Regions from separate parts of the Bacillus nitroreducens genome, predicted to be linked through region 2. Evidence: riboswitches for the same ligand, from Rfam matches in the RefSeq annotation. Region 2 holds a riboswitch; the other holds the start of a gene.
The links. Region 2 has a riboswitch for cyclic di-GMP ahead of ACWPVE_RS11175 (EAL domain-containing protein). Riboswitches for the same ligand answer to the same signal wherever they lie in the genome.
Positions count from the first base shown of each region.

Region 1: linked by a shared signal. The riboswitch ahead of ACWPVE_RS06785 (sensor domain-containing diguanylate cyclase) and the one ahead of ACWPVE_RS11175 (EAL domain-containing protein) in region 2 are both predicted to bind cyclic di-GMP.

Region 1 covers NZ_CAXHYI020000003.1:624,312-629,598, reverse strand. The annotation lists gene ACWPVE_RS06800 (ABC transporter permease) at 1-794, opposite strand, end outside; gene ACWPVE_RS06795 (ABC transporter permease) at 784-1,602, opposite strand; gene ACWPVE_RS06790 (ABC transporter ATP-binding protein) at 1,592-2,701, opposite strand; cyclic di-GMP riboswitch class I at 2,965-3,057, shown strand; gene ACWPVE_RS06785 (sensor domain-containing diguanylate cyclase) at 3,167-4,357, shown strand; gene ACWPVE_RS06780 (YxcD family protein) at 4,402-4,692, opposite strand; gene ACWPVE_RS06775 (hypothetical protein) at 4,680-5,126, opposite strand.
Region 2 covers NZ_CAXHYI020000003.1:1,526,077-1,531,363, reverse strand. The annotation lists partial or broken gene ACWPVE_RS11190 (IS1182 family transposase) at 1-836, opposite strand, end outside; gene ACWPVE_RS11185 (REP-associated tyrosine transposase) at 997-1,773, opposite strand; gene ACWPVE_RS11180 (PilZ domain-containing protein) at 2,308-2,853, opposite strand; partial or broken gene ACWPVE_RS11175 (EAL domain-containing protein) at 2,868-3,576, opposite strand; cyclic di-GMP riboswitch class I at 3,658-3,742, opposite strand; gene ACWPVE_RS11170 (GNAT family N-acetyltransferase) at 4,126-4,665, shown strand; gene ACWPVE_RS11165 (D-lyxose/D-mannose family sugar isomerase) at 5,108-5,287, opposite strand, start outside.

The DNA.
Region 1 (5,287 bases), 900 kb from region 2:
ACCCCCAATCCACGTGTGCTGTTTCGTTGTGAGATAAAGTAATATCCAGAAACTAATAGCATTGTAAAAATAAATAGCAGAGTAGACAATGCATTAATATTCAATGAAATTCCACGACGTGCTAGAGAATAGATTTCAACTGACAGGGTTGAGAAACCATTTCCTGTTACGAAAAATGTGACAGCGAAATCATCAAAGGAATAAGTTAATGCCATGAAAAAGCCAGCAAAAATTCCTGGTGTGATGTATGGAACAATGACCTTTGTTAGCACCTGCCACTGGTTTGCGCCAAGGTCTTTTGCCGCATCAATTAGAGATGGACTCATTTCCTTTAATTTTGGCAGGACCATAAGTACGACAATTGGAATACTGAAGGCAATGTGTGAAAGTAACACAGAATAAAAGCCTAATTTGATTCCAGCTAATGTTAATAAAATCAAAAACGATGCACCAATGATGACATCTGGGCTGACAATTAACACGTTATTTAACGATAACAATGCATTCTGAGTTTGTCTCTGTTTGACAGAATGAATCCAAAGGGCGCCAAAAACACCTATAATGGTTGAAACAAGTGCAGAGAGCAAGGCAATTACAATTGTATTTAATACAATGATTAGCAGTCTTGTATCTCCAAACAGTTCCTTGTACCAATCCAAGGTAAAGCCCTCGAAATTGCTCATTGTGCCACCACTATTAAATGAGTAATATACTAAATAAAAAATAGGTGCATATAAAATGAAAAATATAATAAATAGATATGCTTTTGAAGACAGAGCAAGTTTATCTCTCATTCTTTGCACCTCGTTTCTTGCGGTTTCCAGTAAAGATCATAATTAACACCATGAAAATAGTTAAGAATACAGCGATTGTGGAACCCATGCCCCAATCCTGTGTCACGAGAAACTGCTGTTCAATAGCAGTACCAAGTGTAATAACTTTGTTACCTGCAATTAATCGAGTTAACATAAACAAAGATAGAGCAGGAATAAATACGATTTGACAACCTGATTTTACCCCTTGAATGGTTAGGGGAAATACGACACGACGAAAGGTTGTCCATTTTGATGCACCAAGATCTCTTGCCGCATCAAGTAAACTAGGGTTTAACTCATTTAATGAATTAAAAATTGGTAAAATCATGAATGGTATAAAAATATAAACTGATACAAACACGAAACTAAAGTCTGTAAATAGTAATTGTTTTGAGCCTATACCAAACACTTCAAGTAATGCGTTGGCAGTTCCGTGTGCCCCAAATATACCGATAAAGGCATAAGCTTTTAAGAGAAGATTCATCCAAGAAGGAGCAATAATTAACAGCAACCAAAAATGCTTATGCTTCGTTCTTGTAATCAAGTAAGCAGTAGGGTATGCGACCAATAACGTCACAGCTGTAATTAAAAATGCATACCAAAAAGAGCTCAGTGTCATTTTTAGGTAAATAGGTGTAAAAAACGTTTTGTAATTAACTAATGACAAATTACCCTCTATATCAAAAAATGAATAATAGAGAATAAGTGTAATGGGTGCAATGACAAATAGCAGAATCCATAAAGCGTAAGGGATGACATAAAGGTTACGAGTGAGCTTATTTTCCATGGCTTTCCCCGTCCACGTATGCTTCTAATCGACGATCATACTCTTCTTCTGTTTCACCAATACCCATAACATGAATAGCTTCTGGATCAAAATAAAGACCAATTTCATCGCCGACTTTTGCCTTTTTCGTAGAATGAACAAGCCACTCATTCCCGTCCTTATCAAAGCCACAAATTTCATAATGAACGCCTCTGAATAACTGAGAATCCACGACCACACGTAGTTTTCCTTTTTCAACAGAAGTGATTTGTAAATCCTCTGGGCGAATGACAATCTCAACCGGTTCATTTTCAGAAAAACCTTGGTCTACACACTCAAATGTTTTTCCAACGAATTCAACGAGAAAATCTCGATGCATTTTCCCTTTCACGATATTGGATTCTCCAATAAAGTCTGCAACAAAGCGGTTAATTGGTTCGTCATATATATCAATTGGGGTACCACTTTGCTGAATTTTTCCTTCATTTAGGACAAAAATCTCATCAGACATTGCAAGTGCTTCTTCTTGGTCATGTGTAACGAAGATGAAGGTAATGCCCAAGCGCTTCTGAAGGTCGCGAAGTTCATACTGCATTTCGGTACGTAGCTTTAAATCAAGTGCAGATAATGGTTCATCCAGTAAAATAATTTCTGGTTCATTTACAATCGCACGTGCAATTGCAACACGTTGTCTTTGACCACCAGACATTTCTTTTATTTCGCGATTTTCATAGCCACTAAGATTGACGAAACTTAAGGCTTCTTTCACTTTTTTATCAATTTCAGATTGCTTCATCTTTTTTATACGTAAACCAAAAGCAACGTTTTCATACACATTAAGATGTGGAAACAAGGCATAATCTTGAAATACTGTATTTACTTGACGCTTATTGGCAGGAGTTGTATTTACTTTTTTTCCATTAAAAAAAACCTCGCCCTCAGATGGTTCGATAAATCCTGCAATTAAACGTAGAATCGTTGTCTTTCCACATCCAGAAGGACCTAGAAGGGTATAAAATTTTCCTCTTTCTATTTCAAAGCTAACATTGTCAAGGACAGCGGGGTCATTGTCGTATTGCTTAGTTACATTTTTAAATTGGATAATAGGTGTACTGTTCATAAGTAACCCCCTTCTTTCTATTAAGGTAGAGTTTTAGTGCAATCCGGCATAATTATACACGAATCGGCGAGAAATTCAATAACATTCATGGCTTGTCAAACTATAAAAATTGTAGTTGAATCTGGTTTAAGTTTATAGGACAATAGAAATAGGAAATAATTCACAATTTTAGCAATTTATTAGGTTAATCTCATTGACCAATAAGATAAATACAAATATAATTATGGTATAATTTAAAATTTTTCCTTTAGTTGGATAATTTAATAAAGTAAGGGCAAATTCATTGAAAGATGAAGACGCAAAACTATAGGGGCTAAGTCCATTAATAAATCAGGACATGCCAGCCAGTTGCCGAGTATAACTCGTATCGTATGTACGTTGATTAATCGGTTATTGATTAATCATTTTTTTTTACCTATTGCTGATTGGTTTCTACTATATTAATAGATTTTTGGAAGTGATTAAATGGAAAAGACAATCCAGAATCTGAACATATTGAAAAAACTGAGTGAGCTTATTGAAATGGTAGGTTCTGAGAAAGATCTAATATCTAATGAGATTCGCGATTATTTTATTGCTTCTTGTAAAGACCAAAAGGAAAAAGAAGTTTTGAATGCGCTTATATTTCAACTCCAACAAATGAACGTACAAATGGAAAATATGTCTTGGATGAACAAACATTACCGTATCCTTCATGATTTTGCTCAAATCTGCAGTAAAACACTTGATGAAAGTGTTCTTCTTCAAAAGTCCTATGAGATGGTTTCACGTGTTATGCCAACTGATGCATTTTATATAGCCTTACATAATCCTGGTGATGCACATATTCGATTTATTTTTATAATGGATAATGGCGTACCAGCACCTCCAAGTATCGTAGATTTTGGTGAGAACTACACGTCAAAAGTCATTAAAACCAGAGAAATCATACATCTCAAAAACCTGAATCAGAACGTTGAATATAATACGAAAATGGGAGACGGAGATGAAGATACGAGCTCCTGTCTTTTTGTACCTGTTATCATCGATGATCAAGTAAAAGGTGTCATCTCAACCCAGAGCTTTAAGGATTTTGCGTATCGGAAGGAGCATGAGGAGCTTTTACAAATGATCGGTGCACAGGTAATCAACTCAATTCAAACAGCACGCTTATATGAGAAAATTTACATCATGTCTCGAACCGATGAACTAACTGGATTAAAAAATCACCGTGCTTTCCATGAAGATTTAGCAGAGTTGATTCAGGGTGGAAATAAAGAAATTACAGTCATGATGCTCGATTCTGATGATTTGAAACAGGTAAATGATCGCTTCGGACATGATGTCGGAGATTTATATTTGAAGGTACTAGCTGACGGAATAAAAACGATTTGTAATGATAAGATTGAGGGCTATCGTTATGCGGGTGACGAGTTCATGATTTTGATTAAGACGCAGATAGATACGTGCGTAGATGAAATATACTCAACCCTAAAAAAGTATTATAATGAACATCCTGTTAATATTGAAGGTGAAAGTATAAAAGTTTCGATAAGTGCTGGAGTTGGGGTCTATCCATATAATGGAAACACAGTAGATTCAATAAAAAAAGCAGCAGACCAGGCGCTTTATGTGGCAAAAGAAAGCGGCAAAAACAAGATTGTTGTGGCAAAGTGAAAAAAGCTCATCCATTTGGATGAGCTTTAATTCTCTTAAAACCGTTACTCGTTAATGTGTGCAATGATGCCTTCCTCGTCGTCTAAGATAAGCTTGATTCCTGCATAAGGATCTCGGTTAAGGAATTCCCCAAGCCATAGACGAATAGCTTCAATCAAGTTCGCCATGATTAGGACTTGTTTCCGATCGTTCACATACACCTCTGCTGAGAAGCCATAATCATCATCATACATGAGCTCTACCTCAACTTCTTCAGGCTTAACTTGCTTTTTTAAGCCTGTATACACACATACTGCATTAATTATTTCTTGCTCAGACAGAATTAGCGTTGCCATGGGTCGGCCTCTTTTTTCTTACGGTCTTTAATCATTACAAAAATTTTACGGATTACAGCAATTAGAACGTATATAGCAAGAATGTTAATCATTAGTCCTAAGAAAGAACCAAGCATACCCATTCCGCCTAAAAGGCCACCGAATAGGAAACCTGCCAGTCCACCTAGCATAAGACCTTTCATTAAACCACCAGACATAAGACCACCCTTAGGAGTTGTATTCGTAGTGGACTTGTTTGTCACATTAGTGTCCTCTTTTTTCTGCTGCTGCTGGAAGTTTGATTTATTTTTATTTCCTATATTACTGTTGAATCCTTTTTTACCTGACTTGTACCCTCGTGCTTCAACGGTTGTTGTGTTGTCTTGAAAAACAAAGTTCCCAAGGGGGGAAAGAATGAGCGTTAGAGCAAGTAATGCTGCAAAAATCTTTTTCATAAAACTGTGTACCTCCATTAATTATTATTTTATATTATACCTTATTTTTAATGGGAAATCTCTTGTAAACCACCTTCCTAACCTTGTACCTTATATACGTTGTAAGCGGGGATTGGTTTCGGATTTTATAAAAAAGATATTGTTAAATTATTACTATATTG
Region 2 (5,287 bases):
ATAATTCGTTCGTCTGTTGTCATAACAAATTCGGTTTTATAGCCAAAAAAATCTTGGGACTTACTTTTGCGTCCAACCCGAGCATCTTCATCTATAACGGAGCGAACACCTTTTTGCTGCATAAATTTTGGATCGTTAATAATCTCTTTTGTCTTTTTGATCATTTCATTGGTATTTGATTCTGTAGGAGTTACCTGCTTTTCTACACATTCAATCACCCTATCAACGTACTCTTTCATAACAGACTTCGCTTCTTTATGATCCTCAATTTCCATATATTCTGGTTCTGCAGGCAAGTCAACAGGAACCTGGCCAGTTTCTTCTAGTGCTTTAAGGACTTTTCGTGCTAAATGTTTCATCAGTCTTTCAGGTGTTTTCTTAATAGTATTTGCTTCAATGTGTGTTGCGTCAATACTGACACTGTTTCCTTTAATAAGCCCTTTGTCCACACATTGTTCAACAATGTGTGTCAAAATCTTATCCAAAGGTTTATCATCTGGAAACCGTTTTGTTCTAAACTTTGATAGTAGACTTTTATCGGGAAGTGTATCTTCGGGGTCAAGACCAAGAAAATACAAATAAGCTAGATTATAGCTAGCTTCATCAATCAACCTCTCGTCAGAGAGGTTATACATTTCCTGAAGGAAAAGGAGTTTACACATTAACTCAGGTTCTTTTGCCGGTCTTCCAAAAGTTTCGCAATAATATTCCTTAAGTATTTCATTAATAAAACTAAAATCTATTATACTAACTATCCTTTTAAGGATATGATTTTCCGGAATTTTATCGTATAATACAGAATGAAAGCTATATTGCTTTGGCACTAGTCGAAGCATATGAAAAACCCCCTATGGTTTGGTGTCTAGTCAACATCCATTATACCATTTAGGGGGTTTTTCATGTTTGGAAAACCGAATGACTTTCAACTTTTTATAAAAAGCTGATTTAACTAAAAATTTTATGACTTTTTCAGTGGTCTCGAACCGTCCCCCTGTTTCATGCCCTAAATACCAAATTCAATGAAATCCCCAAAATCCTCGCTGCTTGACGCATTGAGATTCCCCTTATTTCTTTGACCTTCTGTAGAATTAGCTTTCTTTGTTCCTTTGGTAAACTTTTAACGTGTGGAATTTCCAAGTTCCCTAGTAATTCCTTTATTTTCAGCCTAGCTTCTTCATCTGTTAATCGCACGTCAGCCTCCGTTACTCCTAAGCATTCATCATTATTAGGCGTTTCATTAAAATCTCTAAATTGCTTCTGAGCCAATTTAAGATCTGGTTCAAACATTTTTAATAGAAATTGATCATCTAGTAACCCCTTAGGATAAATGCCTTGACCATAGTACCCACCACAGCTGCTCCACTTCCATTCATCTGGTCGATTTACCATCCCCGCTTTTACAGGGTTTTGGTGAATATACCTCACCACTGTTAATAAATAGGATCGCTTTTCAACAACTTCACTTCTGAACCGATCTTGAAAGAGGTGCCCTGTTGTTCTGTATTTCCCATTGTAATAACCCGCATAGCTCACACCCATTCGTTGCATCGTGGTTGAAATACTTTCGTCCCCTTCCTTCACTAATAGGTGAACGTGATTACTCATCAAACACCACGCATAAAATCTCATATTGAGTTTGAATTTATACTTTTTTAGAATATCTAAGAATAATCGCCTATCCTCATCGTCATGAAAAATCTCTTGCCGATTTGCGCCCCTCCACATCACATGATAGACGCCAGTTTTACTTATCACCCTTGCCATACGAGGCATTTTAACACCACCACACTTTCTTGTTTTACGTCATTGGACGGTTTTCTCCAAACCAAAAAATTTCCTTATACTACTTGCTTTAATTGGGATTTATCTTGTTTGATTGAGGTTTTAAATGATGAGAAAAAAATAGCGAAGTATTATTAAAAAATTGACCAGGTATGCTATTTATATCTTTGAAGGTTAGATACATCGGGACTGATTATCAAATGAATGATATAACAAATGAATTTGGGTGTTTGATAAATGAGTGGATGAATAAAGGAGCAACAACTGTGGTTTGCAAATTGCGAGGTTACTAGTGTCAAATACTTATTCTATATATTGGTTGATATTCCTTCTATTCAAAAGAAAAAGTTTTAAACAAAATGCGATTCACAAAATAAAGATATCGATTGATGCAGAAAAAAATAAATTTCTGGTAGAAAATAGGAGAACATCAGAACCGTCCCTTTGTTTCACTTTATTTCACTTCGTTCATGATGGTTTGACCATTGGAAAAAAATAGGCGAACGGCAGAACCGTCCCCCTGTTTCAACCTATTTTTTTGCGTTGTGATACTTGGTAGTTGTGCAGTGATACGTTTAGTCGTTTGATGTCATTTACGGATAGGTCGACGAACTGAACTCCGTAAGTTACGGATTTACCTTTGATATGATCTTCTCTTCTAATTATTTTTCCTTTAAGCTCAAACTCTTCACCTTGGAAAATAAAGTGCATTTTTATAAGAATATTAGATTTAATCGGAAATTCGTAAGGTGAATGGAATTTTAGTCCACCTATACTTATATCATTAATGATTCCATTAAACGTTTTATTCTTTAGAGCACTTAATGAATGATTTCCAAAATCTACGAGGGTAAAAGTGCTCTCTATTCCAGGTAACACAATTCTAAAGGTATTTCTTTTATCTACTGGCATGAATTTTTTTATTTTCTTTAACTGACTTTTTAATGATTTATTAGTATTATGTAATGACTTTATTAGCACACTTTGTTTTACTAATCTACGTTCATTACGAATAAATAGTAATAGCAGACAAACTACTATGATAGCCTGTGACAATAATATATAGTTCAAATTTTTTCACCCCACTAAATAACAAAAAGGGACTTTGGTCTTCCCAGGACATAACCTTGTCCAAATTTAACTCCGATGGATTTTGCAATAGCTAGATCCATTTCGGTTTCAAGTCCTTCTAACACTAAATTGATATGATGCGTATTCGTGTAACTTATGATGGATTTAATTATTTTTTTTTTTAGGTTCCTTATATAAGTTATACGAAAAATATTTATCCAGCTTAATAAAATCTGGGTCTAACTCTATTATTGATTTTAGATTAGAGTTTCCCTTCCCTACATCATCAATAGCAAATTTAATACCACCCGATTTTAATTTATCAATAGTCTTGAGTAAACGAGAATAATCGGTAATTGCTTCCATTTCGCTAATTTCAAAGATGATTTCTTGACTAAAATAGTTGTTTTCGGTGATAATTTTCTTTATAAAGGGCAGAAAGTTTTTGTTTGTAAGCGTAGATGGAAATACATTTAAAAACAAATAACCGTCCTTTTTTGAAAAACCTGCTGAATGGTAGGTAAGAGCAGCTTTATGGATAGACCGCGAATCTAATTCATAGAGCTGTTTTTCTGTTTTGGCAAGATTAAACGTTTCTTCTGGATTCACATAATGCGAGGTTCTCAGGAGTCCTTCATAGCCTATCCTTGTCCATGTCTCTATATCAATAATAGGCTGGAAAAAGTGTGAGAATAATTCGTTTTGGATTAAACTTCGAATCACTTTTAGTAATCACCCCTTTCTTTTTCAAATAAAAAAGATGACTACACCGAAATAAACGGGAGTCATCTTCACTCCACTACTTTCGGCAACCCGACTGCCATAGCAATTTTGCTTTAGGCTCGTGGCTTTGCGTCCTTATCTTTCGACAAGTTTGCCATTTATCGAGATAGCTTTAATAGTTATAGTACTTTTTCCTTTTTCTAGGATAAGACAAAAGTAGTACAACTTCAACAATTTTTGACATAAAAAATTAAAACACCACAAATTGCCACCTTGAAAATGTTGAATTTTGTCGAATTATGTGCGTGGAGTTCGACACATAACAACAATAGGCCGCATTATCCATATAAAATATACTGCTAGGAGTTTGACAAAGGCTATTCACCATCATCTATTCTATTTATAAAAATAGGATTTTTTGTCTGAAACTCAATTTACTTGTGGTCCAGTTCTAGATGTGGTGTATTATTAATCATATAGAATTATAGGAAAAAATAAGGGAACGCCAGAACCGTCCTCGTGTTCCAAAGTAAGGAGGTATTGCTAATTATGCAATCAATTGAGATTCATATGTTACCTAATAACGAGAGTAAAAATATAGAAGAGATGGAGCACATTGCAAGCATCGTTAACCGTGTCTACGAAACAGCTGAGGGAGGTCTTTGGATACCTGGGGCATTCCGCACGTCAGCAACGGAAGTGGCAGAGTTAACAAAAAGCGGTGAAATTGCCGTTGCTCAATCAATGGGGAAAATTGTCGGGTGTGTCCGTGTTCATCAAATTGACCAGGAAACAGGAGAATTTGGAATGCTAGCGGTAGATGAAAAACACCAAGGGTCTGGTATAGGAAGAGAGTTAATCCGCTTTGCTGAGCAAAAATGCAACGCAGAAAAACTCCGCAAAATGCAGCTTGAATTATTAGTACCCCAGGAAGGTTCTCATCCAGACAAAGTAAAATTGGAAAAATGGTATACTCGCATCGGCTATCAACCAATTCGCACAGAATCCATAGATACATCATTCCCAAGACTGGCGCAAATGCTCGCAATCCCCTGCAAATTTATCATCTTCCAGAAAGAATTAAAGTAGAACGAGTAGAACGAGGGGACGGTTCTCGTGTTCACCTAAATAATTCCAATAAGTCTACCAGCCTACTATTTTCCATAATATTTCCGTAAAACAGTGCTCGCTATGATCAAAATATAAATTAAGATTATAACGTTGGTGGGATGGGTAAAATTAGGGGAACAGTATAGCTGTCCCCTTGTTTCATGGGAAAATATAGGCGAACAACAGAACCGTCCCACTGTTTCATGGGAAAATATAGGCGAACGGCAGAACCGTCCACTGTTTCATGGAAAAACCTAAGCGAACAACAGAACCGTCCCTCTGTCTCATGGAAAAAACTAGGAGAACAGTAGAAACGTCCCTCTGTTTCATGGAAAAAACTAGGCGAACGGCAGAACCGTCCCACTGTTTCATGGAAAAAACTAGGAGAACAACAGAACCGTCCCACTGTTTCACCACTGTTTCACTCAGGGACTCGTTTGATTCTTGGGTCGGTGAAGAGGTCGGTTTCGTCTGTGCTTTTGGTTGAGAATTCGGAGACGACTGCCCCTTCGCTGCCTGCTTTAAACCAGTGGAGGGTGTTTGGATAGATGGTGTGTTGCTCGCCTGGACGTAGCATGATTTCGTGAAAGACTGTATAGTA